Regions from separate parts of the Ectopseudomonas toyotomiensis genome, predicted to be linked through region 3. Evidence: predicted binding sites of a transcription regulator. Region 3 holds the regulator's gene; each other region holds the start of a gene.
What was found. Region 3 encodes sigma-54, which starts transcription at its own class of promoters, with help from an activator protein. Its sites were predicted from a motif close to ANTGGCATNNANNTTGCTNT; they were not measured.
Positions count from the first base shown of each region.

Region 1: glnK (P-II family nitrogen regulator) is a predicted target of sigma-54. The motif match lies at 4,911-4,930, and genes of this name have one in related genera.
Region 2: glnA (glutamate--ammonia ligase) is a predicted target of sigma-54. The motif match lies at 2,055-2,074, and genes of this name have one in related genera.

Region 1 is NZ_CP070505.1:2,591,504-2,601,059, forward strand. It holds gene JWV26_RS11950 (LysR substrate-binding domain-containing protein) at 1-644, shown strand, start outside; gene JWV26_RS11955 (methyl-accepting chemotaxis protein) at 951-2,927, shown strand; gene JWV26_RS11960 (YifB family Mg chelatase-like AAA ATPase) at 2,929-4,422, opposite strand; gene JWV26_RS11965 (accessory factor UbiK family protein) at 4,457-4,717, opposite strand; gene glnK (P-II family nitrogen regulator) at 5,128-5,466, shown strand; gene JWV26_RS11975 (hypothetical protein) at 5,502-5,720, shown strand; gene JWV26_RS11980 (ammonium transporter) at 5,800-7,050, shown strand; gene JWV26_RS11985 (secondary thiamine-phosphate synthase enzyme YjbQ) at 7,149-7,574, shown strand; gene sutA (transcriptional regulator SutA) at 7,652-7,975, shown strand; gene JWV26_RS11995 (HAD family hydrolase) at 8,158-8,859, opposite strand; gene xerC (tyrosine recombinase XerC) at 8,856-9,556, opposite strand, start outside.
Region 2 is NZ_CP070505.1:1,680,699-1,690,254, forward strand. It holds gene typA (translational GTPase TypA) at 1-235, opposite strand, end outside; gene thiI (tRNA uracil 4-sulfurtransferase ThiI) at 386-1,840, opposite strand; gene glnA (glutamate--ammonia ligase) at 2,169-3,575, shown strand; gene JWV26_RS07735 (DUF4124 domain-containing protein) at 3,857-4,423, shown strand; gene JWV26_RS07740 (DUF4124 domain-containing protein) at 4,429-5,046, shown strand; gene glnL (nitrogen regulation protein NR(II)) at 5,235-6,323, shown strand; gene ntrC (nitrogen regulation protein NR(I)) at 6,320-7,753, shown strand; gene JWV26_RS07755 (NINE protein) at 7,878-8,276, opposite strand; gene JWV26_RS07760 (putative DNA modification/repair radical SAM protein) at 8,423-9,556, shown strand, end outside.
Region 3 is NZ_CP070505.1:3,349,136-3,358,691, forward strand. It holds gene JWV26_RS15290 (FagA protein) at 1-246, shown strand, start outside; gene JWV26_RS15295 (class II fumarate hydratase) at 239-1,627, shown strand; gene JWV26_RS15300 (tetratricopeptide repeat protein) at 1,747-2,199, shown strand; gene JWV26_RS15305 (superoxide dismutase) at 2,212-2,823, shown strand; gene JWV26_RS15310 (ZIP family metal transporter) at 2,844-3,746, shown strand; gene JWV26_RS15315 (HPr family phosphocarrier protein) at 3,779-4,051, opposite strand; gene rapZ (RNase adapter RapZ) at 4,066-4,923, opposite strand; gene ptsN (PTS IIA-like nitrogen regulatory protein PtsN) at 4,926-5,390, opposite strand; gene hpf (ribosome hibernation-promoting factor, HPF/YfiA family) at 5,403-5,711, opposite strand; gene JWV26_RS15335 (RNA polymerase factor sigma-54) at 5,811-7,304, opposite strand; gene lptB (LPS export ABC transporter ATP-binding protein) at 7,441-8,166, opposite strand; gene lptA (lipopolysaccharide transport periplasmic protein LptA) at 8,166-8,705, opposite strand; gene lptC (LPS export ABC transporter periplasmic protein LptC) at 8,692-9,258, opposite strand; gene JWV26_RS15355 (KdsC family phosphatase) at 9,267-9,556, opposite strand, start outside.

The DNA.
Region 1 (9,556 bases), 760 kb from region 3:
TGCTGCGCCTGAAGGCACCGTCGACCCTGACCATGCGCTGGCTGTTGGCACGCCTGTCGCACTTTCGTCTGGCCAACCCGGACAGCGAAGTGCAGCTCACCAGCGCCTGGATGGACGTGGACAAGGTCGACTTCCGCCATGAACCCTTCGACTGCGCGGTGCTGCTGTCCGATGGTCAGTTTCCAGATGAGTGGGAGAGCGTGCTGCTGTTCGAGGAGTGGCTGATTCCGGTGTGCGCTGCCGGCGATTCCGAGGCCGGCCCCTGGTCGCTGGCGCGGCTGCGCGCGGCGGAGCAACTGCACCCGACGCCGGATCGCCGCGACTGGCGGCGCTGGTTGCAGGCTACAGGCCTGATCGAACAGGTGCCGCTGAAGAGCGGGCAGCTGTTCGACATGCTCGAACTGGGCATCGTTGCGGCGGCACGCGGTTATGGCGTGTCCATTGGTGATCTGCTGATGGTGGCCGAGGACGTGAATGCCGGCCGGCTTGGGGTGCCCTGGCCGACCGCGGTATTCAGTGGCGACAGCTACTATATGGTGTGGCCGCGTGGACATCGTGCGCAGACACGTCTGCAGCGTTTGCGTGACTACTTGCTGGCGGAGGTCGCCGCGCTGTCACTGCCAGGGGTCGAGCGCTTGCGCTGAACGATCATGGCCAGCGCTAAGGGCTCTGGCAGCCATCCAGGACCGGGCAGGTCGACTGTAATGTGGCAAGGATGCTCTCTATAGGCATGAGTGCCATCATCTATTGAGCGATCGATAAAACCTATCAATCATCACTTCGTCACACTGTTTTGATAATAAATGACGACCGTATGGCGCTTTGATATTGACCGAGCTGAGTGCTCAAGTATCCTCGCGGCCTTTCGCCAAGTCATATGACGACTGGGTGGTATCGAAATTGCCTGAGTTATCTGCCCATATGCTCGTGGGCGCACATCTGGAGTCCTCATGAATCCTCCTCGCTCTCGTATAGCCCTGCAACTGGCTGCCATGCTGGCTTTGGTGCTGGTGATGCTGATCAGTATCAGCACCCTGTTTGCCCTGCGCTCACTCAACGAGGCCAATCTGGTCACTCGCGAAAAGCACCTGGGCAGCGAGGCGGGGCTGCTGGCCGACCAGCTCGAAACCTTCCACGGCAGCCTGCGTGAGAGCACGCAGCGGCTGGCTGGATTGTTCGAACAGCGCTTCAGCACGGGGCTGCAGGTGCGCAGTGAAGAGCGTGTGAACGTTGGCAGCATGCAGACACCTGCGCTTTACCTGGGGGCTACGCGCTTGAACAACGAGTTCACCGAGGTCGATGACTTCACGCGCATGACTGCGGGTGTGGCCACGGTATTCGTGCGTGACGGTAGCGAATTCATCCGCATCACCACCTCGCTGACCAAGCAGGATGGCGCTCGTGCTCTGGGAACGGCGCTTGATCACCAGCACCCGGCCTATCAGCGCCTGCTGGCCGGGCAGAGTTACGTGGGCCGGGCTTTGCTCTTCGACCGCAACTACATGACCCAGTACACCCCCGTGCGTGATGGTAGTGGGCAGGTCATTGCGGTGCTGTTCGTCGGCTTCGACTACACCGACGCGCAGAAGCTGCAATTCAACAAACTCAGCGAATTTCGCATTGGCGAAACAGGCTCGCTTGCCCTGCTCGACGAGCAGGGCAAGTGGCTGGTCAAGCCTGCTGGTACTGGCGCTCTGGATACACTGCCGGCAGCCCTCGGCGATCTGATCGCACACTCGGGGGACGGCGGTTTCTGGAACGATGGCCAGAATGAATTCTACAGCGTCGCCATGCCCTTTACCGGCGGACCCTGGGTGGTGCTGGCGAGCATGCCGCGCGAGGAAATTCAGGCCGTTACCTGGCGTGTCGGTACCCAGTTGGCCATCGGTAGTGCACTGACCCTGCTGCTGGCGGTGATCGCCGTGGTCTGGTTGCTGCGACGCAAACTGCGCCCGCTGGGCGATCTGGTCCAGCAGGCGCAGGCGCTCGGTGCCGGTGATCTCGGCGCGCGTATGGCGCAGTCCAGTGACGATGAAATCGGTGAGCTGGCGCGCAGTTTCAACCGCATGGGCGAGGCGCTGGCGAGCATGGTGGCGGGTATTCGCAGCGCAGCTCAGGATGTCAGCGCGCGCTCGCAGGGGATGTCCATGCTGTCGCGTGACGCCTATCAGGGCATCGATCAGCAATCCGGTGAGATCAGCAGCATGGCCGGCGCGGTGGAGGAGTTCAGTGCCACCTCGCAGAACATCGCCGACAACATGCGCAGCACCGAACGCCTGGCCAGCGACAATGCCCAGCAGACCCGCATCGGGCGTACCTCGATGGATCAGGCTTCCGAAGCGTTGGTGCAGATCGCCGAAGCACTTGAGCAAACCTCCACGGCGATCAACGGCCTCGGCCAGCGCTCCCAGGAGATCGGCGGTATCGTCAGCGTCATCACCGCGATCGCCGACCAGACCAACCTGCTGGCGCTCAACGCTGCCATCGAAGCAGCGCGGGCCGGCGAGCAGGGCCGCGGTTTTGCCGTGGTCGCCGACGAGGTGCGCAACCTGGCTGGACGCACCCGTGAGGCGACCAACGAGATTTCCACCATGATCGGCAGCATCCAGAGCGAGACCAGCAGCGCCATCGCCACCATGGAGCACGGCCGACAGTTGATGCAGGACGGCCTGGAACGTAACGCCAAGGTGGCTGCGGCGCTGGCGCAGATCAGTGAGCAAAGCGCCGAGGCCGGCGAGCAATTCGCCGCCATCACCACCGCTACCAGCGAGCAGAGTAGCACTGCGACCGTGCTAAGCGCCAACCTGCAGAGCATCGCCCAGGCCAATGGCGAGCAGCGTGAAGTGGTGGCCAACCTGGCCGATACCGCGCGCGAGCTGGATCGCCTCGCCGCTCAGCTGCGTCAGGAGGTCGAGCGCTTCCGCTGATTCATCCCGCGGCGGGGCGATACTGCAGTGCTTCGGCCAGATGTTCCCGGCTGATCTGCTGCTGCTCCGCCAGGTCTGCCAGCGTGCGCGCCACCTTGAGCACTCGGTGCGCGGCGCGTAGCGACAGGCCGAGGCGTTCGCAGGCGCTCTCCAGCCACTGGCGATCCGCGCCGCTCAGGGCGCAGTGCCGACGCAGGCCTGGCAAGTCGAGAAAGGCATTCGCCGTCCCTTGACGTTGCAGTTGTCGCTCACGAGCCCGCGCCACTTTGGATGCCGCCTGCACAGTGCTTTCGCCATCTTGTGGTGGGGCGTTCAATATCGTCGTTTCGCGGGCGACCGTCAGGTGCAGGTCGATGCGATCGAGCAGTGGCCCGGACAGCTTGGCGCGGTAACGCTGAATCTGCTCCGGTGTGCAGCGACAGCGGTTGCTCGGGTCCCCCAGATAGCCGCAAGGGCAGGGGTTCATGGCGGCAACGAGCTGAAAACGCGCGGGGAAACGTACCTTGTCGCGTGCCCGGGCAATGACGATGTGGCCGCTTTCCAGCGGTTCTCGCAGCACCTCCAGCACTTTCCTATCGAATTCCGGCAGCTCATCAAGGAACAGGATACCCATATGGGCCAAGGTGATTTCGCCAGGCTGCGGGCGACTGCCACCCCCCACCAATGCCGGCCCGGAGGCGCTGTGGTGCGGCGTGCGAAAGGGGCGCTGCGGCCAGTGCTGCAGCGGCAGATGGCTGGCTACCGAATGGATGGCGGCGACCTGCAGCGCCTCGCTCTCGTCCAGCGGTGGCAGCAAGCCGGGCAGGCGGCTGGCCAGCAGCGTCTTGCCGGTACCGGGTGGGCCGCTGAGCAGCAAGTTATGCGATCCCGCGGCGGCCACCAGCAGCGCACGCTTGGCGGCCAACTGGCCCTGCACTTCGGCCAGATCCGGATAGGGCAGGCTCTGCCTGAGCAGACCTTGGGCGGCGTAGGGTTCGAGAGGAGCACTGCCGTTGAGGTGCGCGGCGATCTGCAGCAGGTGCTCGACGGCGATTACCTTCAGCCCCGAGGCCAGGCTGGCCTCTTCGGCATTGGCCTGTGGCACCAAGAGGGTGCGCCCGGCTGCGCGCGCGGCCAGGGCGGCCGGCAATACGCCCTGCACGGGACGCACCGCGCCTGACAGTGCCAGTTCGCCCAGGCATTCGCATTCATCCAGGGATTGAGCCGGCACCTGGCCGCTGGCCGCAAGAATCCCCAGAGCGATGGCGAGATCGAAGCGGCCGCCGTCTTTCGGTAAATCGGCGGGCGCGAGGTTCAAGGTGATGCGTTTGCTGGGGAATTCGAAGGCGGCATTGAGGATGGCGCTGCGCACGCGATCCTTGCTCTCCTTGACTGCTGTCTCCGGCAGGCCCACCAGCGTCAGGGAGGGTAGGCCGTTGGCCAGGTGCGCTTCGACGGTGACGGCCGGTGCTTCGACGCCGACCTGGGCGCGGCTGTGGACGATGGCCAGGGACATGATCTCTCCTTGATCAGTCCACCTTCCTGTGGGATCAGTCGGTGGATGGGTTCAGCTTGGCTTCCAGTTCGGCGACCTTTGCTTCCAGCGCCTCGAGGCGGGCGCGGGTGCGGGCCAGGACTACCATCTGGCTGTCGAATTCGTCACGGCTGACCAGATCGAGCTTGCTGAAACCGCTCTGTAGCAGGGCTTTGAACTGCGCTTCCAGTTCGGCGCGAGGCAGCGGGCTGTCGCCGCTGAAAAGACGCGAGGCGTGGCTACTGAGAGTGTCGAGCAAGGCTTTCGGCGGCAGCATGATCAGGTTCCGTAAACAGACGGTCGGCAGTGTAGCACGCAGCCAGCGGCGGGACGGTCTAGCACTGGTTGCACGATTTTTGAGCATTACTCAATGTGTCGATGCACCAAGTTTGTGCGTTGCATTCGACGTGAATGACCGGTCACCGTGGCTGGAAGCTGTTAAAGGCCTGATAGATAGCGCTTTTGCGTGAGCTGGCAAGCTTTCTGCTTAGACCCCAGCGACGCATGCACCGATGCAGTTCTGGTGCTGCAGGCGAAGCGGGGGAGTGCTTCGTCGGGAGCGGTTGGTGGGTATCGACCACGCCAGGCTGGAGCGGTCGATGCATTACAAAAGCCAGACACTGCGCTTAGACTTGAGCCGGGTTCGCAATTCCTGGGGCAAGTCCACCTTACACGGGAGAAAGTTTCATGAAGCTAGTCACTGCCATCATCAAGCCGTTCAAGCTGGACGACGTGCGCGAGTCGCTGTCGGAGATCGGCGTGCAGGGCATTACCGTCACCGAGGTCAAGGGCTTCGGCCGCCAGAAAGGCCATACCGAGCTGTATCGTGGTGCCGAGTATGTGGTCGACTTCCTGCCCAAGGTGAAGATCGACGTGGCCATCGCTGACGATCAGCTCGATCGCGTGATCGAGGCCATCACCAAGGCCGCCAACACCGGCAAGATCGGTGACGGCAAGATTTTCGTAGTCAACCTGGAACAGGCGATTCGTATCCGTACCGGCGAAACCGATACCGACGCGATCTAACAAGCCTCCGAACCCCACGCCCCAGGAGTAAACCCATGACTCTGCGAACTTTCGCAGGGCTAGGAGCCCTTTTGTCCTCGAATTCTGGCTTTACGCTGTTTTCGAGGGCCAAAGCCGGAGCTGGCGATGTCTTCGCCGCTCTGCTGTGCCAGACCCTCTTTGGTCTTGCGCTCGGCCTAGTGATGGGAATGCCTGGTCGCCTCACGGCGCAAGGGGTTCCGGTGATCCAGAGCGAGCGTGGCAACGACCTGTAAGCATGCGGAACGCGTCCTGAGCCAACCTGGACGTTTCAACCGAACAGCGCACAACAAAAGCGCCGGCAAGAGGTGAAAAATGGATAACACAGCATTGACTGCATTGCAGTACGGCTTCGATACCTTCTACTTTCTGATCTGTGGTGCCCTGGTGATGTGGATGGCAGCGGGTTTTGCCATGCTCGAATCCGGCCTGGTGCGTGCCAAGAACACCACCGAGATTCTGACCAAGAACGTGGCGCTCTATGCCGTGGCCAGCGTCATGTACCTGGTGATCGGCTACCACATCATGTACTCCAGCCCGGAAGGCGGCATCCTGCCGAGCCTGGGCTTCCTGATCGGTGACGAGAACAGCGTCGACTCGGTACTTGCCGGTGGCGACGATGCACCTTACTACTCGGCGCGTTCGGACTTCTTCTTCCAGGTGGTGTTCGCCGCGACCTGCATGTCGATCGTGTCCGGTGCCGTTGCAGAGCGCATGAAGCTGTGGGCCTTCCTGGCTTTCGCCGTGGTCATGACCGGCTTCATCTACCCGGTTCAGGGTTTCTGGAAATGGGGCTCGGGCTTCCTCAACGAAGCTGGCTTCCTCGACTTCGCCGGTTCCGGCGTGGTTCACATGGCCGGTGCCGCCGCTGCTCTGGCTGGTGTTCTGCTGCTCGGTGCGCGTAAAGGCAAATACGGCGCCAATGGCCAGGTCAACGCCATCCCGGGTGCCAACCTGCCGCTGGCGACGCTCGGCACCTTCATCCTGTGGATGGGCTGGTTCGGCTTCAACGGCGGCTCGCAGCTGAAGATGAGCACCATCGAAGATGCCAACGCCGTTGCCCAGGTGTTCGTCAACACCAACATGGCAGCCGCCGGTGGCCTGATTGCCGCGCTGATCGTTGCCCGCATCCTGTTCGGCAAGGCTGACCTGACCATGGCGCTCAACGGTGCCCTGGCTGGCCTGGTGGCCATCACCGCCGAACCGCTGACCCCGAGCGGCCTGCAGGCGACTCTGATTGGCGGCGTGGGTGGTGTGCTGGTGGTGTTCGCCATCCTCGGTCTGGACAAGGTCAAGATCGACGATCCGGTTGGTGCCATCTCCGTACACGGTGTGGTCGGCATCTGGGGTCTGCTGGCTGTTTGCCTGACCAACAGCGATGCTTCGCTGGGTGCTCAGTTGCTGGGTATCGGCAGTATCTTCGCCTGGGTCTTCATCGCCAGCCTGATCGTCTGGAGCATCATCAAGGCGGTGATCGGTCTGCGCGTCAGCGAAGAAGAAGAATACGAAGGTGTGGATATCGCCGAGTGCGGTATGGAGGCCTACCCGGAATTCACCAACAAGTGATCCTCCGGTAAATCGCAAAGGGCGCCTTCGGGCGCCCTTTGTTTTTTCTGGCAGCACGCTAGAATGCGCGCGCTGGAGCCATCGAGAGTGAGAGCGGCATGTGGCAGCAACGCATCATCAGTCTGCGCCCGCGTGAGCGCGGTTTTCATCTGGTGACCGAAGAAGTGCTGGCAGCATTGCCGGAACTGGCGCAGGTACGTGTTGGTCTGTTGCATCTGTGGCTGCAGCACACCTCGGCATCGCTGACGGTCAACGAGAACGCCGATCCCGCGGTACGCCGCGATTTCGAGCGCTTCTTCAACCGTCTGGTGCCGCAGGGACAGGCGGGCTACGAGCACGATTACGAAGGGCCGGATGATTTGCCGGCGCACTTCAAGGGCAGTCTGCTGGGCTTTCAGCTACAGCTGCCGATACAGCAGGGACGGCTGGCACTTGGTACCTGGCAGGGGATCTACCTTGGTGAGCATCGCGATCATGGCGGTGCTCGGCGAGTGGTGGCGACCTTGCATGGTGAGGCTATTTGAATTTTTTCCGGTCGAGCGGTGTACATCGCGCGACTGGGCTATAACTAACCTGCTTTTCGCAAGTCATGAGGTTGAACATGAGCGACGAAGACCTGGAACAAGACGATCTGGACGGGGCTGACGAGGACGATGGTGAGGAGCTGGCTGCTGCCGATGACGGCGACAGCGGCGACGATGAAGGCGATGGTGCGGTCGTAGCCAGCGGCAAGAAGAGCAAGGCCAAAGCCGTTGAAGTCGATGAGCTGCCCAGCATCGAAGCCAAGCAGAAGGAGCGCGATGCCCTGGCGCGTGCCATGGAAGAGTTTCTCTCCCGTGGTGGCAAGGTGCAGGAGGTGGAGCCCAATGTGGTCGCCGACCCACCCAAGAAGCCCGACAGCAAATACGGCAGCCGCCCCATCTGAGGACGGCTAGCTACAAGGAACCCGCCCCTGTGGCGGGTTTTTTGTTGCCCATATCCCCGGTGGCACCCCTCGAGGCTTGCGCGCAAAAAACGCTGCCGACGTCGATGGCGCGGCATAGGGTGCGCCGTGCGCACCGATGTCGTGCGTGGCTCGAGCCTAGACGCGCCGCGACGCCGTGCGGGTCAGCGCGTCCAGCTGCCCAGCAGTGCCGGTAGTTCGGCCAGGCTGGCGATCTGCGCGTCCGGGGTCGTTTCACCCTCCCAGGACCGCCCTTGCGGGTTGAACCAGATCGCACGCATCCCGGCTGCCTGGGCGCCGGCAATGTCGTCACTGGGGTGATCGCCGATGTGCACGGCGCGCTCGGCCGCCACGCCGCCTGCGCGGCTGAGCGCTTCACGGAAGGGTTTCGGGTCGGGTTTGCCGATGCCCAGTTCTTCGGCGCACAGGGCGAACTGGAAGTAGTCCGACAGACCCAGGCGACGCACGTCGGCATTGCCATTGGTGATCACCCCGAGCATGAAGCGCTCGGCTAGGGCCTCCAGCGTCGGATGTACCTCGGTGAACAGTTCGACTTGATGGCGGGCGCTGAGAAAGACCTGGAATCCCGCTTCGGCCAGCGTCTGCGCTTCGCCGTGCGGGTAGCCGGCGTCTTCCAGTGCATGGAACAGAATGCGCCGGCGCAGCTCGCTGAGGCGATGCTTGAGCATCGGCTCGGCGTCGAGTAGACGGCTGCGGACCGCCCACAGATGCTCGACCGGCACTGCGCCCAGGCGCGGTGCATGCAGGGCCAGCCAATTGCGCAGGGCGGCTTCGGCATCCTGCATCACCGGAGTGACGTCCCACAGGGTGTCGTCGAGGTCGAAGGTGATCAGTTCAATGCTCATTCGGAACCGCCTTTGCGCTTGGCGCGTGGATGGGCCTGGTCATAGACACTGGCCAGGTGCTGGAAGTCCAGGTGGGTGTAGATCTGCGTGGTGGCGATATCGGCATGGCCAAGCAGCTCCTGTACCGCGCGTAGATCCTGCGAGGATTCCAGCATATGACTGGCGAAGCTGTGGCGCAGCATGTGTGGATGCAGGTGCTGGCCCAGCTCGCGCACGCCGGCCTGGCGCACGCGCAGTTGCACAGCGCGTGGCCCCAGGCGTCGGCCCTGCTGGCTGATGAATACGGCACCGTCGCCAGGGTTGGCCAGCTTGCGCAGTGGCAGCCAGTGTTCCAGTGCCTGTCGCGCCATGCTGCCGACCGGCAGTTCGCGCACCTTGTTGCCCTTGCCGCGCACGCGTACCAGACCGGCGGGCAGGTCCAGGCCGTCGAGATCGAGTCCGACCAGCTCGGACAGGCGCAGGCCCGAGGAATAGAACAGCTCGAGCATGGCCTGATCGCGGCGGGCGATGAAGTCGTCCTCCACCGCGCCGTCGAGCAGTTGCGCGCTGCGGTCGGCGTCCAGGGTGCGGGGAAGGCGGCGCTCGCGTTTTGGCGGGCTCAGGCCGGTCGCCGGATCGTGACGGCACAGGCCTTCACGCAACAGATATTGATAGAGGCCGCGGGTGGCCGAGAGCAGGCGCGCCAGGCTGCGGCTTG
Region 2 (9,556 bases), 1.7 Mb from region 3:
CGTGGCCGGGGGTGTCGACGATGTTGATGCGGTAGTCGTTCCACTTGATGGCGGTGTTCTTGGCCAGAATGGTAATGCCGCGCTCTTTTTCCTGGTCGTTGCTGTCCATCACGCGCTCGTCGTTGAGCTCGTTACGCTCAAGGGTGCCGGACTGACGCAGCAGGGCGTCGACGAGGGTGGTTTTGCCATGGTCGACGTGGGCGATGATGGCGATGTTGCGCAGATTTTCGATCACTGTGTGTATCTCGATCAGAGGATTCGGTGTGTCGCCCAGCCTGGACGACGAATATGAAGAAAACTGTTTCAGCGAGCTGAATGGGGTTTCACCGCTGGCGAACGGTCGGGAGGGCGATGGCGGATACTTCCGCCATTGAGCCCCGGCGTTCTATGCCGGACGATAAACGCGCACATTGGCATGTCCCTCGCTCAGCAGATGGTGGGCATGCAGACGGCTCATCACGCCCTTGTCGCAATACAGCAGGTACTGGCGGTTCTCATCCAGTTCCTTGAATTTGTTGTTCAACGCATAGAACGGCAGCGCCTGCACTTCGATGCCCGGCACGTCCAGCGGCTCGTCTTCGGCGGCATCCGGGTGGCGGATATCGATGACGATCTGGCCGGCCAGTGCTTCACGTACTTCCTCGACCTGCACGTCCTTGCCCAACTCGTCGATCACGCGGTCGATGGGCAGTTGGGTGGCGCGTTCGAGGGCGCGATCGAGGATGGCCATGTCGAACTGCGCCTCCTCGTGCTCGATGCGGTAACCGCGTGCCTTGGTGGTCGGGTTGACCGAGATCACGCCGCAGTACTCAGGCATGTTCTTGGCGAACTCGGCGGTGCCAATGCGCGTGGCAGTGTCGATGATGTCCTGCTTGTGGCTGGCGATCAGCGGGCGCATGACCAACATGTCGGTGGCCGAATCGATCACCGCGAGGTTGGTCAGGGTCTGGCTGGAAACCTGGCTGATCGCCTCGCCGGTGACCAGCGCCTCGATCTGCAGCTTTTCGGCGACACGGGTGGCAGCGCGCAGCATCATGCGTTTGAGGATCACGCCCATCTGGCTGTTGTCGACCTTGCCGAGAATCTCGCCGACCACTTCCTCGAACGGCACGCTGACGAACAGCACGCGCTGCGAGCGGCCGAACTTCTGCCATATATAGTGCGCCACTTCCATCACGCCCAATTCGTGGGCACGACCGCCGAGGTTGAAGAAGCAGAAGTGGCTGACCAGGCCGCGACGCATCATCTGGTAGGCCGCCACGGTAGAGTCGAAGCCACCGCTCATCAGCACCAGGGTCTGCTCCAGCGAGCCCAGCGGATAACCGCCGAGGCCTTCATGACGGTTGTGCACCACGAACAGGCGCTGGTCGCGAATCTCCATGCGCACTTCGACGTCCGGCTTCTTCAGGTCAATGCCGGCAGCGCCGCACTCAAGGCGCAGGCGCGAACCGACATGACGCTCGACATCGATGGAGGAAAACGCGTGCTTGCCACCGCGCTTGCAACGCACGGCGAAGATCTTGCCCGGCAGCTGCTCGGCGTAGTGACGCTTGCAGTGCTCGGTAATCTCGTCCAGATCGCCCAGCGGGTATTCATTGACCTCGAGAAACAGGCCGATGCCAGGCGTGTTGCGCAGGCGTTCGGTCATCTCGGCGAGCAGCTTGGGATCGTCCAGATCGGTTTCGACCTCGAGGTTGTCCCAGACACCGGTCACCCGCAGTTCGGGGTCAAGATCGCGCAGCACGGAGCGAATGTTCTTCCCCAACTGGCGGATGAACTGCTTGCGCACCGGGCGGCTCTTGATGGTGATTTCCGGGAAAACTTTGACGATGAGCTTCATGAATAGGCCGCCCACTTAGGGGACGAAAAAACAGGGGCGCGGATTATAGCGGAAATTGTTCAAGCTTTGACCAAAAATACTGCACCAACCACACAGCGCACCAAAATGGATCTTCATCGAAATTAAAGGCCCTTAAATGGTGCAAATATTTCTGACGAATTACCGCGCAGACGGCGCAGCACCTGAGTTTCGCGGCTTCTGCCCAATAAAGGGCACTGGCATGCAATTTGCTCCCTTGTGAGGCAGGTCGCCCTGGAGGACTATCCCGCCGGGCTTCACCGCATCTTCAAGGCTTATCGATAAGAGCCTTTTCCACCTGGAGGACAACATGTCTAAGGCTGTTCAACTGATCAAAGAACACGACGTGAAGTGGGTAGACCTGCGCTTCACCGACACCAAGGGCAAGCAGCACCACGTGACCATGCCGGCCCGTGACGCCCTGGACGAAGATTTCTTCGAGCACGGCAAAATGTTCGACGGCTCCTCCATCCATGGCTGGAAAGGCATCGAAGCCTCCGACATGATCCTGATGCCGGTAGACGATACCGCCGTTCTGGACCCGTTCACCGAAGAGCCGACCCTGATCCTGGTCTGCGACATCATCGAGCCGAGCACCATGCAAGGCTACGACCGCGACCCGCGCTCCATCGCCAAGCGCGCTGAAGAGTTCCTCAAAGGCACCGGCATCGGTGACACCGTATTCGTTGGCCCGGAGCCCGAGTTCTTCATCTTCGACGAAGTGAAGTTCAAGTCCGATATCTCCGGCTCGATGTTCAAGATCTACTCCGAGCAAGGCTCCTGGATGACCGACGGCGACGTCGAAGGCGGCAACAAGGGCCACCGCCCAGCCGTCAAAGGCGGTTACTTCCCGGTTCCGCCGTGCGACCACGACCACGAAATCCGTACTGCCATGTGCAACGCCATGGAAGAAATGGGCCTGGTCGTCGAAGTGCACCACCACGAAGTGGCCACTGCCGGTCAGAACGAAATCGGCGTGAAGTTCAACACCCTGGTGGCCAAGGCTGACGAAGTTCAGACCCTGAAGTACTGCGTACACAACGTCGCCGACGCCTACGGCAAGACCGCCACCTTCATGCCGAAGCCACTGTACGGCGACAACGGCTCGGGCATGCACGTGCACATGTCGATCTCCAAAGACGGCAAGAACACCTTCGCTGGCGAAGGCTATGCCGGCCTGTCCGAAACTGCTCTCTACTTCATCGGCGGCATCATCAAGCACGGTAAGGCCCTGAACGGCTTCACCAACCCGTCGACCAACTCCTACAAGCGTCTGGTTCCGGGCTTCGAAGCTCCGGTGATGTTGGCCTACTCGGCTCGCAACCGCTCCGCCTCGATCCGTATCCCGTACGTTGCCAGCCCGAAAGCCCGCCGCATCGAAGCGCGCTTCCCGGACCCGGCTGCCAACCCGTACCTGGCCTTCGCTGCCCTGCTGATGGCCGGTATCGACGGCATCCAGAACAAGATCCACCCGGGCGATGCAGCCGACAAGAACCTGTACGACCTGCCGCCGGAAGAAGGCAAGCTGATCCCGCAGGTTTGCGGCAGCCTGAAAGAAGCCCTGGAAGAGCTGGACAAGGGCCGCGCGTTCCTGACCAAGGGCGGCGTGTTCTCCGACGACTTCATCGATGCTTACATCGAGCTGAAATCCGAAGAAGAAATCAAGGTGCGCACCTTCGTACACCCGCTGGAATACGACCTGTACTACAGCGTCTAAGCCAGTTTCGCGCCGCCTCGTGCGGTGCTCTCGAAAGCCCCGCCCGGCCCTGCCTGGCGGGGCTTTTTCATTTCCGCCGTAGGGTGCGCCGCGCGCACCGAGAACCCGAGGCCCAGCAGCAGATAGTGCGTACAGCCCTGGCGACCCCACGACACCCAACGGAATCCGCGCCCATGGCCCGAGCCGATTTGTAGCCAAACATCACAGCCATGGCGCCCTGCGCTTGCCAGGAACAGCCAGCAGTGCAAGGCTTAGCGCATCATCCGCGGAAGGATCGGCCCATGCGCCCGTTACTCGCCTGCCTGCTGCTTGCCCTGGCCTTACCGGCCAGTGCGCAGATCTACAAATACATCGACGCCAACGGCAATACGGTCTTCACCAACCAGCCGCCCGATGGCGCAGCAGCCGAGAGCGTCAACCTGCCGCCAACCAATACGGTAGAGATGCAGACGCCCAGCATTCCTGCAGACACCAGCGGCGACACCTCAGCACAGAGCGCGGCCCCTTACTCCGTGTTGAGCCTCACCGGTATCCCGGATGATGAAGCCATGCGCGCCAACAACGGCACCTTCGTCGTCGGGGTGAACATCCAGCCACGCCTGCAACCCGGCCACCAGCTACGGCTGATTCTCGATGGCGAGCCATACGGCCAGGCCAGCAATGTACCGAGCCTGCAGCTGACCAATGTCGAGCGCGGCGAGCACAGCCTGGCGGTGGCAGTGGTCTTGGGTGACCGCATCATCCAGCAGAGCGCCACCGAAACCTTTACCGTGCAGCGCATCAGCGTCAACAGCCCTGCCCGTCCACCTGTCACGCCACCGCGTCCGACCCCAAGACCTGCGAACTGATCACGATGCGTACACTGCTGCTCTGCCTGCTGTTCATCACCCAAGCAGCTTCGGCCCAGGTCTATACCTATATCGATGCTGAAGGTAACCGCGTTTTCACTGACAAACCGCGCAGCAGCAATGCCGAACGGGTGATGCTCGCGCCATCCAACAGCGCGCAAATGAGCCAGCCCCAACCCACGGTGCGCATGGCCCCGCCACCTGCGGTAAGCAAACCGACCGTGCACTATCAGGTGCTGCGCATTCTCGTGCCGGAGCCGGACGCCTCGATCCATAACGGTTCCGGCGACATGATCGTCACCCTCAACAGCGAGCCGGGCCTGCTGCCCGGCCACAGCTATCGGTTGCTGCTCGATGGCGAGCCCCAGGGCGAGACAAGCCGCAGCCCGGTCTTCTCCCTGCAGCACGTCGACCGCGGTACGCACCAACTGGTGGCAGAAATCATCGACTCCGCTGGGCTCATCGTCGAACGCACGCCAGCACAGCCCTTCCACATGCACCGCATGACCCTGGCGCAGAAGCGCAAGATCAATCCGTGCAAGAAGGATGAATACGGCGTTCGCCCCGAATGCCCGCTGAAAGACAAACCCAAGGAAGAGGTCAGCATCCTTCCCTTCTTCTGAATTCGATCGCACCTTAATGGTGCAATCGAGCGCACCACCTCCTAAGCTCTCCCTGTTTTGGGTCGCTTTTCCCCGCCCTGCTTCGCCGCAGCACCACCAAAACCTGGCAGACCGCACAAATAATGCGTCTTTTCGGGGCCTTGGTTTGCTTCTTGCATTTTCCTGCCCATTGCCGGAAAGCACTGCCTATGACCATCAATGACGCGCTGCACCGCCTGCTACTCGACAACCTGACCACCGCTACCCTGCTGCTCAACAGCCAGCTGTGCCTTGAGTACATGAACCCGGCGGCGGAAATGCTCCTGGCCGTCAGCGGCCAGCGCAGCCATGGTCAGTTCATCAGCGACCTGTTCACCGAATCGCCAGAGGCGCTGTCGTCGCTGCGACAGGCGGTGGAGCAGGCACATCCGTTCAACAAGCGTGAAGCCGTACTGACCTCGGTCACTGGCCAGACGCTGACCGTCGACTACGCCGTCACCCCACTGTTCAGCAAGGGTGAAACTCTGCTGCTGCTGGAGGTGCACCCGCGTGATCGCCTGCTGCGCATCACCAAGGAAGAGGCGCAGCTATCCAAGCAGGAAACCACCAAACTGCTGGTGCGCGGCCTGGCCCATGAAATCAAGAATCCACTCGGCGGCATTCGCGGCGCAGCACAACTGCTGTCGCGCGAACTGCCCAACGAAGAGCTCAAGGACTACACCAACGTCATCATCGAAGAGGCCGACCGTCTGCGTAACCTGGTCGACCGCATGCTCGGTTCGAACAAGTTGCCGTCGCTGGCGATGACCAACGTGCACGAGGTGCTCGAGCGCGTCGCCAACCTGATCGAAGCGGAAAGCCAGGGCAGCATCACTTTGGTGCGCGATTACGACCCGAGCATTCCGGATCTGCTGATCGACCGCGAACAGATGATCCAGGCCGTGCTCAATATCGTGCGTAACGCCATGCAGGCCATCGCCGGGCAGAAGCACGACATGGGCCTCGGGCGCATCAGCCTGCGTACCCGCACCCTGCGCCAGTTCACCATCGGCCACACCCGTCACCGCCTGGTGGTCAAGGTCGAGATCATCGACAACGGCCCCGGCATCCCGCCTGAGCTGCAGGAAACCATCTTCTATCCCATGGTCAGCGGGCGTGCCGACGGCACCGGCCTGGGCCTGGCCATCACCCAGAACATCATCAGTCAGCACCAGGGTCTGATCGAGTGCGAGAGCTATCCCGGCCACACCGTATTCTCGATCTTCCTACCGCTGGAACAAGGAGCGCCCACGCCATGAGCCGCAGTGAAACCGTCTGGATTGTCGACGACGATCGTTCCATCCGCTGGGTACTGGAAAAGGCCCTGCAACAGGAAGGCATGACCACCCAGAGTTTCGACAGTGCAGACGGTGTACTCGCCCGCCTGACCCGCCAGCAGCCGGACGTGATCATCTCTGACATCCGCATGCCCGGCGCCAGCGGCCTCGACCTGCTGGCCCGCATCCGCGAACTGTACCCGCGCCTGCCGGTGATCATCATGACCGCGCATTCGGACCTGGACAGCGCGGTGGCCAGCTACCAGGGCGGCGCCTTCGAATACCTGCCCAAGCCGTTCGACGTCGACGAGGCCGTCTCGCTGGTCAAGCGCGCCTTCCAGCACGCCCAGGAACAACAGAGCCTGGCCGCGCCCGCAGCACAGGCGCGCACGCCGGAAATCATCGGCGAAGCACCGGCGATGCAGGAGGTGTTCCGCGCTATCGGCCGCTTGAGCCATTCCAATATCACCGTGCTGATCAACGGCGAATCCGGCACGGGCAAAGAGCTGGTGGCGCACGCCCTGCACCGCCATAGCCCACGCGCAGCAGCGCCGTTCATTGCCCTGAACATGGCGGCAATTCCCAAGGACCTGATGGAGTCCGAGCTGTTCGGCCACGAGAAAGGCGCCTTCACCGGCGCGGCCAACCAGCGCCGCGGTCGCTTTGAGCAGGCCGACGGCGGTACGCTGTTCCTCGACGAGATCGGCGACATGCCGGCCGACACCCAGACGCGCCTGCTGCGCGTGCTGGCCGATGGCGAGTTCTATCGAGTTGGTGGCCACACCCCGGTGAAGGTTGACGTGCGCATCATCGCCGCCACCCACCAGAACCTGGAAACCCTGGTACAGGCCGGCAAGTTCCGTGAAGACCTGTTCCACCGCCTCAATGTCATTCGTATCCACATTCCGCGCCTGGCCGACCGCCGCGAGGACATCCCTACCCTGGCTCATCACTTCCTCGCCCGCGCCGCGCAGGAACTATCGGTAGAACCCAAGCTGCTCAAGAGCGAAACCGAGGATTACCTCAAGCACCTGCCCTGGCCGGGTAACGTGCGCCAGTTGGAGAACACCTGCCGCTGGATCACCGTCATGGCCTCAGGCCGTGAGGTGCATGTCGACGACCTGCCACCGGAGCTGCTGACCCAACCGCAGGACGCCGCACCAGTGACCAACTGGGAGCAGGCGCTGCGCCTGTGGGCCGACCAGGCCCTGGCACGCGGCCAGTCCAACCTGCTCGACAGCGCCGTGCCGGCCTTCGAGCGCATCATGATCGAGACCGCGCTCAAGCACACTGCTGGCCGCCGCCGCGACGCCGCCCTGCTGCTGGGTTGGGGTCGCAACACCCTGACGCGCAAGATCAAGGAGCTGGGCATGAAGGTCGACGGCGGGGATGACGACGACAGCGACGACTGATCCCGCCAGCATTACGAAAAAGGGCATCCCATGGGATGCCCTTTTCATTTCCCCGGATTGCATCCGGGCTACGACGCGACGACCGAAGGGTGCGCCGCGCGCACCGCCAATTGTCGCCTCCCGATCAACCGCGCTGCGCGTTCTTGATCGAGATCTGCGTATTGAGCGTCCAGAAGTCGTAGAGCACGCCGATCAGGAACAGGCCGCCGGTGAACAGGTAGATGATCCCGGTGATCCACTTGCCCTGGTACATGCGGTGCACACCGAACACACCGAGGAAGGTCAGCAGAATCCACGCGACGTTGTAGTCAGTATCACCTGCGGTAAAACGCAGGTCGGCCTCGCGATCCATCGAGGGAATCAGGAACAGGTCGATGATCCAGCCGATGAACAGCAAACCGAGGGTGAAGAACCAGATGGTGCCGGTCACCGGCTTGCCGTAATAGAAACGGTGCGAACCGAGAAAACCGAAGATCCACAGCAGGTAGCCGATCAGCTTGCTATGGGTGTCCTGTCGTTGCATGGCGAACTCCTTGTGCGAGATGCAGCTATGACGCTGTGCGCCGAATGAAGGTTTCATTTGCAATGAGGCAGCGCAATACAAGAATGGCTTGATAGCTGTACGACGCCCATATACTGTATAAAAAAACAGTATAGATATCGACTGCCATGCAACTGATCGAAAAGCTCACCATCCTCGCCGACGCCGCCAAGTACGACGCCTCCTGCGCCAGCAGCGGCGCACCCAAGCGCAGCTCCAAGGGCAAGGACGGCATCGGTTCGACCAATGGCATGGGCATCTGCCACAGCTACACGCCGGACGGTCGCTGCGTGGCATTGCTTAAGATCCTGCTGACCAACTTTTGCCTGTACGACTGCCAGTACTGCATCAACCGACGCTCCAGCGACGTGCCGCGTGCGCGTTTCACGCCCGAGGAAGTGGTGACGCTGACCTTGGACTTCTACAAGCGCAACTGCATCAGCGGCCTGTTCCTAAGCTCCGGCATCATCCGCTCGGCCGACTACACCATGGAGCAGTTGATTCGCGTCGCCAAGCTGCTGCGCCAGGAGCACCAGTTCCGTGGCTACATTCATCTGAAGACCATCCCCGATGCCGCGCCGGAACTGATCGCGGAGGCCGGGCTGTACGCCGATCGCCTCAGCGTCAATATCGAGCTGCCGACCGAGACCAGTCTGGTGCGCCTGGCGCCGGAAAAGAACGTCAGCAGCATCCACCAGGCCATGCACAACATTCATCAGGGCGAGCGTGAGGCCCAGGAAGAACGCCGCGCGCCGCGCTTCGCCCCGGCTGGGCAAAGTACGCAGATGATCGTCGGCGCCGATGCCACCGACGACAGCACCATCCTGCACAACGCCCAGAGTCTGTATCAGGACTATCGCCTGCGCCGCGTCTACTACTCAGCGTTCAGCCCGATTCCGCAAAGCCCGAAAACCGTGCCGTTCGAGGCTCCACCACTATTGCGCGAGCATCGCCTGTACCAAGCTGACTTCCTTATGCGCGGCTACGGTTTCAACGCCACTGAACTGCTGGCCGGCCCCGGCAACCTGGCACTGGATATCGACCCCAAGCTGGCCTGGGCGCTGGCCAACCGCGAGCAGTTTCCCGTCGACCTCAACCGTGCAGACGAATCATTGATCGCTCGCGTGCCCGGCATCGGCGTGCTCAGTGCACGGCGCCTGGGCGCGCTGCGTCGTGAACGGCGCATCCGCTTCGAGGACCTGACCCGCCTGCGCTGTGTATTGGAAAAAGCCAAACCTTTCATCGTCACCCAGGATTACCGA
Region 3 (9,556 bases):
GCCTGGCGGGTCTCGCGCATCACGCTGGCGCTGTTACTCGACACCGCCTCTGACCCGGCATTGCCCTGGCATTGGCGTGCCCTCTGCCTGGATCGTGCCTACCGGCCCCTGCGGGTCATGCAGCAACAGGCCAACGATATTCCTCGTCAGCGCAGCCTGAACCTCCTGCTCAATCGTCTGGCGACCCTGCGCCTGCAACCCTCCCTCTCATTCCATGAATCGGCACAAGGACATTCCTATGAGTGACACCCGCGGTGACTTCCGTATCGAGCGCGACAGCATGGGCGAACTGCAGGTGCCGAGCACGGCGCTCTATGGTGCGCAGACCCAGCGCGCAGTCAACAACTTCCCGGTGTCCGGGCAGCGCATGCCGGCACCCTTCATCCGTGCGCTGATTCTGGCCAAGGCCGCTGCCGCGCGGGCCAACGTCGAGTTGCAGCAACTCGACCCAGCCATGGGCGATGCCATCGTTGCGGCCTGCCAGCAGCTGCTCGAAGGCGACTTCATGGCGCATTTCCCGGTGGACGTGTTCCAGACCGGCTCCGGCACCAGTTCCAACATGAACGCCAACGAGGTGATCGCCACCCTGGCCAGCCGCATTCTTGGTGACCAGGTCAGCGCCAACGATCATGTCAATTGCGGCCAGAGCAGCAATGACATCATCCCCACCACCATTCACGTCAGTGCCGCCATCGAGTTGCATGAACGCCTGCTGCCGGCGCTCGGTCATCTGCTCAAGGTGCTGTGCGACAAGTCGCTGGAGGTTCAGCCCTACATCAAGACCGGCCGCACCCACCTGATGGATGCCATGCCGGTGCGCATGAGCCAGGTGCTGGACGGTTGGGGGCAGCAGATCCAGGCCAATATCGAGCATCTGCGCGCGCTGCAGCCGAGCCTCCAAGCGCTGGCGCAGGGCGGCACCGCCGTGGGTACCGGAGTCAACGCCCATCCTCGCTTCGCTGAGCAGTTCTGCCGTGAGCTGGGCGGCCTGACCGGCGTGAACTTCACCACCGCGGGCAACTTCTTCGCGCTGATCGGCTCGCAGGACACCGCTGTGGCCGTCTCTGGGCAGCTCAAGACCACGGCTGTTTCGCTGATGAAGGTCGCCAACGACCTGCGCTGGATGAACTCGGGGCCACTGGCGGGGCTGGCGGAGATCGAACTGGAGGCCCTCCAGCCCGGCTCCTCGATCATGCCGGGCAAGGTCAATCCGGTGATCCCCGAGGCGGCGGCCATGGTCGCGGCGCAGGTGATTGGCAACGACGCGGCCATCGCCATCGCCGGACAGTCCGGCAACTTCGAACTGAACGTGATGCTGCCGCTGATCGCCGACAACCTGCTCTACAGCATGCAACTGCTGAGCAACGTCAGTCACCTGTTGGCCGACCGCGCCATCGCCAGCTTCAAGGTCAACCAGCCCAAGCTCAGGGAGGCGCTGGAGCGCAATCCGATCCTGGTCACGGCGCTGAATCCGCTGATCGGCTATCTCAAGGCCGCCGACATCGCCAAGCAGGCCTACCGCGAGGGCAGGCCGATCATCGAGGTGGCACTGGAGCACACCGATCTGTCGCGAGCGCAACTCGAGCAACTGCTTAATCCGGAAAAACTCACCGAAGGCGGCCTCTGAGCCGCTTTCTTTTCGGCGTCTGTTCACGCGCCAGGTTCGGCCATGCAGTCAGTGCACGTTATTGGCACGTGCAGGTCGAGACGGCAGAGCGTGGAAAGGCTCTCATCAGGAGGTCTGTCATGGAGCACTGGAAAACCACCATCGAAGCCGGTAACCGCTGTTTCTCCGAGGGCGACTGGGTACGGGCTCGCGAGCTCTACCTGCAGGCGCTGGCAGAGGCTCAGGTGATGTTCGGGCGCTGGCCTGATCACAACATGGCGGTGGCGGCCTTTGTGATTTCCCATCACAACCTGGCCGATCTGCACCTGGCGCTGGGGCAACCGGAGGAGGCCGCGGAAAACCTCTGCGCCAGCCACGAGCGCCTGCTCCAGACCCTGGCTGACAGCCAGCGGCCGCAGGCGCTGCGCGAGATCGCCCTGCATCACAGCCGCCGTACCTACGTGGAGCTGTTGCAGTTCATCAGCGAGCACGGCGCCTTCCCGCGCACCGATCGCTTGCTAGGAGCCACGCAGCGTCATGCCTGGCAAGGTCCCACCGTCAAACCTGCCAGTCATGGCCGCTACTATCACTGAAGGAGAACGCTCATGCCTCATCGCCTGCCGCCACTGCCTTACGCCTACGATGCCCTGGAGCCGCATATCGATGCGCAGACCATGGAAATCCATTACAGCAAGCACCATCAGACCTACATAAACAATCTGAACACGGCACTGGAGGGAACGTCCTATGCAGAAGTACCGGTGGCAGAGCTGCTGATTCGCCTGGACGAGATGCCGCCAAGCCTGCACGGGGCATTGATCAACCAGGGCGGGGGGCATGCCAACCACGCGCTGTTCTGGACGGTCATGTCGCCTTCCGGAGGGGGCAAGCCTGCTGGCGAACTGGCGGCGGCGATCGATGCCGAGCTGGGTGGTTTCGCGGCGTTCAAGGAGGCCTTTACCAAGGCCGCGCTGAGCCGTTTCGGCAGCGGCTGGGCATGGCTGAGCGTAACGCCGCAGAGGACACTGGTAGTGGAAAGCAGCGCCAATCAGGACAGCCCGTTGATGCACGGCAACACGCCGATTCTGGGGCTGGACGTCTGGGAGCATGCCTACTACCTGCGCTACCAGAACCGTCGGCCGGAATACATCGGCGCCTTTTACAACGTCATCGACTGGGACGAAGTGGCGCACCGATACCGACAGGCCCTGAGCTGAACAGGCGGATAGCGAACACGATGCGAACCTTGCTCACTTCCTTACCCGACCTCAATGGCCGGGCTTTGCGCTATCTGCTCGGCGGCGTGATTCTGCTGTGTGGCAGTCTGCTGCTGTTCATCCAGGTTGCCGTGCTGATCGACCAGACGGTTCAGCCACAATTGCTACGGGCGTTGCAGGGCGGCGTGCTGTGCGCCACCGGCACGGCGGTCGGCGCCTTGCCGGTGCTGTTCATGGGCGAGCTGTCCGGGCGCTGGCGCGACAGGCTGCTGGGCTTCGGTGGCGGTGTAATGCTGGCGGCGACGGTGTTCTCGCTGCTGGTACCGGCGCTCGAGGTTGCCGGCGATCAGGGTTTCACGTCCTGGGGGGCTGGGGCTCTGGCCAGCATTGGCCTGCTGCTGGGCGCCGCGGCCCTGCTGGGATTGGGCCGCGTGCTGGCGCAACGGCAGAGCATCGGCGCGGCCGAACTGCAACGGGGCGTTCTGGCGCCTGGCACACTGCTGTTCGTCATCGCCATCATGTTGCACAACGTACCCGAGGGCATGGCGGTTGGCGTGGCAGCGGGAGCGGGCTTGAGTGGCGCCGATGGCCTGGCGATCGGCATCGCCCTGCAGGACGTACCGGAGGGCCTGATCGTCGCCCTGGTGCTGGCCAGTGCCGGGATGGGACGTGGCAAGGCGGTACTGATCGGTGCGGCGTCAGGCCTGGTCGAACCGCTGTTCGCGGTGCTCTGCGCCTGGCTGGTCGGCGTTTCGCACATGCTGTTGCCCTGGGGCCTGGCATTGGCTGCGGGGGCGATGCTGTTCGCGGTGATCCACGAAATCATTCCCGAAGCGCATGGCAATGGTCATGCAGGCGATGCCAGTCTGGCGCTGGTGCTGGGCTTTTGTCTAATGATGGTGCTGGATACGGCCTTGGCGTAGCGGGAGGCGTGCACACTGCCCTCCAAGACTTTCTACTCACCTTCGTCGAAGTAATTTTCGATCAGGCCGACCAGTGCAGCGAGCGCCTCGTGCTCCTGTTCGCCTTCGGTCAGCAGGTGCACATTGGTGCCCTTGCCGGCAGCCAGCATCATCACCGCCATGATGCTCTTGCCGTCTACCAGGCTTTCGGCACTGCGGCCGATGCGCACCTGGCAAGGGTAGGTGCTCGCTACACCGACGAACTTGGCTGCAGCACGGGCATGCAGACCAAGTTTGTTGATGATGGTGATTTCACGTGCTGGCATCGCGGCAGGATTCCTTAGCTGAGGTCGCGGTGACGCACCTGGACGTTCTTCAGCGAGTCTTTGAGTGCCTGGCTCAGGCGGTTGGCCAGGTACACCGAGCGGTGGTGACCACCGGTGCAGCCAATGGCGATGGTCACATAGGCGCGGTTGCTGGCGGCGAAGCGTGGCAGCCATTTTTCCAGGTAGGCGAGGATGTCCTGATACATCTCCTCGACCTCCGGTTGCGCGGCCAGGTAGTCGATCACCGGTTGATCCAGCCCGGAGTGGTCGCGCAGTTCCGGCTTCCAGTAGGGATTGGGCAGGCAGCGCGCATCGAACACCAGGTCGGCGTCCACCGGCATGCCACGTTTGAAACCGAAGGATTCGACGAGAAAGGCGGTACCGGTCTGCGTCTGGCCCAGCAGGCGTAGCTTGAGCGTGTCGCGCAGCTGGTAGAGATTCAGGCGGGTGGTGTCGATCTTCAGATCGGCCCGGTCGGTGATCGGTGCCAGCAGCTGGCTTTCGTAAGAAATGGCCTCGGCCAGCGAGCGGTTGTCGTTGGTCAGCGGGTGGCGTCTACGGGTTTCGGAAAAGCGCTTGAGCAGGGTTTCGTCTTCGGCGTCGAGATACAGCACGTCGCAGCGGATGTTGCGCTTGCGCACTTCGTCGAGCAGTTCCGGGAAGCGCTGGAGCTGGCTCAGCAGGTTGCGCGCATCGATGGAGACCGCCACCTGTGGCAGCAGCATGTCGCTATGCGGCAGGAAACGCTCGGCAAGATCCGGCAGCAGGCCGGCCGGCAGGTTGTCGATGCAGTAGAAGCCGTTGTCCTCAAGTACATCGAGGGCGGTGCTCTTGCCCGAGCCCGAGCGACCGCTGACGATGATCAGGCGCATGTTTATTGACCGTTCTGAATGTCCACGACGACCTGATAGAGATCTTCGCCGCTGTTGGCCTGGCGCAGACGTTCACGTACATCCTGGCGATCGAGCATGCTGGCGATCTGGCGCAGCAGTTCGAGGTGGGCATCGGTGGCCGCCTCCGGCACCAGAAGCACGAACAGCAGATCGACCGGCACGCCGTCGATGGCGTCGAAATCGACTGCCGTCTCCAGGTGCAGGACTGCACTGATCGGGGCACTGCAGCCAGCCAGGCGGCAGTGGGGAATGGCAATGCCGTTGCCGAAGCCGGTAGAGCCGAGCTTCTCGCGGGCGATGAGGCTTTCGAATATGTCCTGGGCATCCAGGTCGGGCAGATCGCGCGCAACCAGGTTGGCGATCTGTTCGAGCACGCGTTTCTTGCTGCCGCCCGGCACGTTCACCAGGGAACGGCCGGGGGTCAGGATATTTTCAAGTCGGATCATGGATAGGGAATGTTAGCGGGCCGTGGCGCCTTGCAGGCGTTCGAGCTGCTTTTCCTTGTGCTTGATGAGTTGACGGTCGAGTTTATCGGCCAACAGGTCGATGGCAGCGTACATATCCTGGTGTTCGGCGTTGGCGACGACTTCGCCGCCGGCGATGTGCAGGGTGGCTTCGATCTTCTGCTTGAGTTTTTCGACCTCCATGGTCACCTGTACGTTGGTGATCTTGTCGAAGTGGCGTTCCAGTCGGCCCAGTTTCTCGCCGATATAGTCACGCAGGGCGTCGGTCACATCCAGCTGATGTCCACTGATGTTGACTTGCATACCGCTTTCTCCTTGTTGCCTTGTGTAAGAGACGGGTCTGGTTCGACCCGCCGCCGGAACACGTTGGCCTGAAGGCCTGAGGCCTTCAGTCGATCTGGCCTACATCAGTCGCTTGCGCTCACTGGAGGGCGCTATGCCGAGGGACTCGCGATACTTGGCGACCGTCCGACGGGCGACTTGGATGCCTTGTGCCTCCAGTAAACCAGCGATCTTGCTGTCGCTCAACGGCTTTTTCGCGTTTTCTGCTGCAACCAGTTTTTTGATGATCGCGCGGATCGCGGTGGACGAGCATTCGCCGCCTTCGGAGGTGCTGACGTGGCTGGAGAAGAAATATTTCAGCTCGTAAATGCCACGTGGGGTGTGCATAAATTTCTGCGTGGTAACGCGTGAAATCGTCGACTCGTGCATACCCACCGCTTCGGCGATGTCGTGCAGCACCAGGGGCTTCATCGCCTCGTCGCCGTAGTCGAGGAAGCCGCGCTGGTGCTCAACGATCTGCGTGGCCACTTTCATCAGCGTTTCGTTACGGCTCTGCAGGCTCTTGATGAACCAGCGTGCCTCCTGCAGCTGATTGCGCATGAAGGTGTTATCAGCACTGGAGTCGGCGCGTTTGACGAAGCCGGCGTACTGCGGGTTGACCCTCAGACGCGGCATTGCCTCCTGGTTCAGTTCCACCAGCCAGCGTTCGTTGTGCTTGCGCACGATCACGTCAGGCACGACATATTCCGGCTCGCTGGATTCGATCTGCGAACCCGGGCGTGGATTGAGGCGCTGGATCAGGTCGATGACTTGGCGCAGTTCGTCTTCCTTGAGCTTGGTGCGGCGCATCAGCTGGGCGTAATCGCGGCTGCCGAGCAGCTCCAGATAGTCGCCGACCACGCGCTGGGTCTCGCTCAGCCAGGCTGTGCCGGCAGGCAGCTGGCGCAGTTGCAGCAGCAGGCATTCGCGCAGGTCGCGGGCGCCGATACCCGCCGGTTCGAACTGCTGGATGCGGTGCAGTACCACTTCCACTTCGTCCAGTTCGACATCCAGCTCGGGGTCGAAGGATTCGGTCACTTCCTCGAGTGTTTCTTCGAGGTAACCGTCGTTGTTGATGCAGTCGATCAGGGTGGCGGCGATCAGCCGGTCTTTGTCCGACATGGGCGCCAGGTTCAGTTGCCACAGCAGGTGGCTGTGCAGGCTCTCGCCGCTGGACGTGCGGGTGGTGAAGTCCCACTCGTCATCATCGTTGCTGGGCAGGCTGCTGGCGCTGGTCTGGTAGATGTCTTCCCAGGCCGTGTCGACTGGCAACTCGTTGGGAATGCGCTCGCCCCACTCGCCTTCTTCCAGGTTGTCCACCGTAGGGGCGGTTTCCTGGTAGCTCTCTTCCTTGCTCGGAGTCGGGGTGGCGCTTTCGGCGCCATCAGCCATCGGATCGCTGTTGTCGAAGTCGTCGCCGTCTTCCTGGCGCTCGAGCATGGGATTGGATTCCAGTGCCTCCTGGATTTCCTGTTGCAGGTCCAGGGTAGACAGTTGGAGGAGGCGGATAGCCTGTTGCAGCTGCGGGGTCATCGTCAGCTGCTGGCCCATCTTGAGGACTAGCGATGGTTTCATTGCAGACCTTAATTTACTGGCGAGTTACGCCTTCCACATCAGGGCGCCGAAGCGCCGCCAGGAAGCAAATTATATGCCTGAATTTCTCGTTTTTGCCTAGGGGTTGCAATATTTCTGTAGCGAAATAGTGGGCGACCTACAGGCGGAATTCGTGGCCCAGATATACCTCTTTCACCGTCTGGTTGGCGAGGATGGTCTCGGCGTTACCTTCGGCGATCAGCTGCCCATCGTTGACGATGTAAGCGGTCTCGCAGATATCCAGGGTTTCGCGCACGTTGTGATCGGTGATCAGGATGCCGATGCCCTTGGTCTTGAGGTGATGGATGATTTGCTTGATATCGCCCACCGAGATCGGGTCCACCCCGGCAAAGGGTTCGTCGAGCAGGATGAACTTGGGGTTGGTCGCCAGAGCCCGTGCAATCTCCACGCGGCGTCTTTCACCGCCGGACAGGCTCATGCCGAGGCTGTCGGCGATATGGTGGATATGGAATTCCTGCAGCAGGCTTTCCAGTTCCGCCTGACGCCCGGCGCGGTCCAGGTCCTTGCGCGTTTCCAGGATGGCCATGATGTTGTCGGTCACCGACAGCTTGCGGAAGATAGAGGCTTCCTGCGGCAGGTAACCGATGCCAGCGCGCGCGCGACCGTGCATGGGCTGATGACTGACGTCGAGGTCGTCGATCAGCACGCGGCCCTGGTCGGCGCGTACCAGGCCGACGATCATGTAGAAGCAGGTGGTCTTGCCTGCGCCGTTGGGGCCGAGCAGGCCAACGATCTGACCGCTTTCGATGCTCAGGCTGACGTCACGCACGACCTGGCGGCTCTTGTAACTTTTCGCCAGGTGTTGGGCTTTGAGAATGGCCATTACTGCTGCTGATCCGCGGGTTTGTTCTTCGGTTGGATGACCATGTCGATACGCGGGCGCGGCGTGCTGACGTTGCCGCCTGTTGCGCGGCCGGCGTTGACGATCTGGCGGCGGGTGTCATAGACGATCTTCTCGCCTTCGAAGGTATTGCCTTCCTGAATCACCTTGGCCTGGTCGATCAGTACGATGCGCTCATTGCTGGCGAAGTACTGGATGGTCTTGCCGTAGGCCTTGACGATGTCCTTGTCCACGGCCGGCTTCTGCTCGTAATAAGCCAGGTTGCCCACCGAGGTGAAAACGTCGATATCGCCACTGGCGGTCTGGGTGATGGTGACGGTGTCACCCGTGATCTTCAGGGTGCCCTGAGTGATGATCACGTCGCCGCGGTAGACGGCTACACCTTGCCGGTCATCCAGTTCGGCGCTGTCGGCCTGGATGCGGATCGGTTGATCACGATCCGATGGCAGTGCCCAGGCAGCCGCGCTTCCCAATGCGGCGCCGAGGCTGAGAATCAGGGGGAGGGTATTAACGAACCTCATGCTGGCCTCTTACGTTGGACTGCAGGAGCATCCTGCCGTCATTCAAGTACGCTTTCATTCCTTGTGCCGTGGTCACCCCGTTGGCCGCGACGATTCTAACGGCTTGCTCGGTCTGCGCATATTCCTTGTCAGGAATAACGGTCATACGACTGCTGGTGATAACGGTGGGGCGGTTCTTGGCGTCGGTGCGGGCGATGCGCACGTCGTCGATCAGTTCTACCTCGACGCCGCCAGGCGAGACTTCGGCGCGCTGGCTGGTGACTTCCCAGGGCAGTTCGGTGCCGCGATAGAGCTCCAGCTTGGGGGCGTCGATCAGGGTGATGTCGGTGCTTTTGATGTGCTCGAGCTTGTCCGCGGTCATGCGGTAGTGCAGTTTGCCGTCATCCTGGAACTGCACGGTGCGCGCGCCGACCGCATAGAAGTCAACGACGTTGTCGTCGCTGGCCCGCTGGGCTTGGCGTGCGCTGTCCGGGGCAAGGTTCCAGTAACCGAGTGCGGCCACGACGACTGCAATCAGAGCAAAGATCAGGGTGTTGAGGATTTTACGCGGCATGCTGTTCTCTACAGGTAGGCGGCCTGGGCCGCATCCAGTGTGCCCTGGGCACGCATGATCAGTTCGCAGAATTCCCGTGCCGCACCGTCGCCGCCGCGTGCCTGGGTTACGCCATGGGCGTGCTGGCGGACGAAGCTGTCGGCGCTGGCCACGGCCATGCCCAATCCGACCCGGCGAATGACCGGAAGGTCCGGCAAGTCGTCGCCAAGATAAGCGACCTGTTCATAGCTTAGGCCGAGTTCGGCAAGCAGGCCGTCGAGTACCACGAGTTTGTCCTCGCGGCCCTGGAACAGGTGCT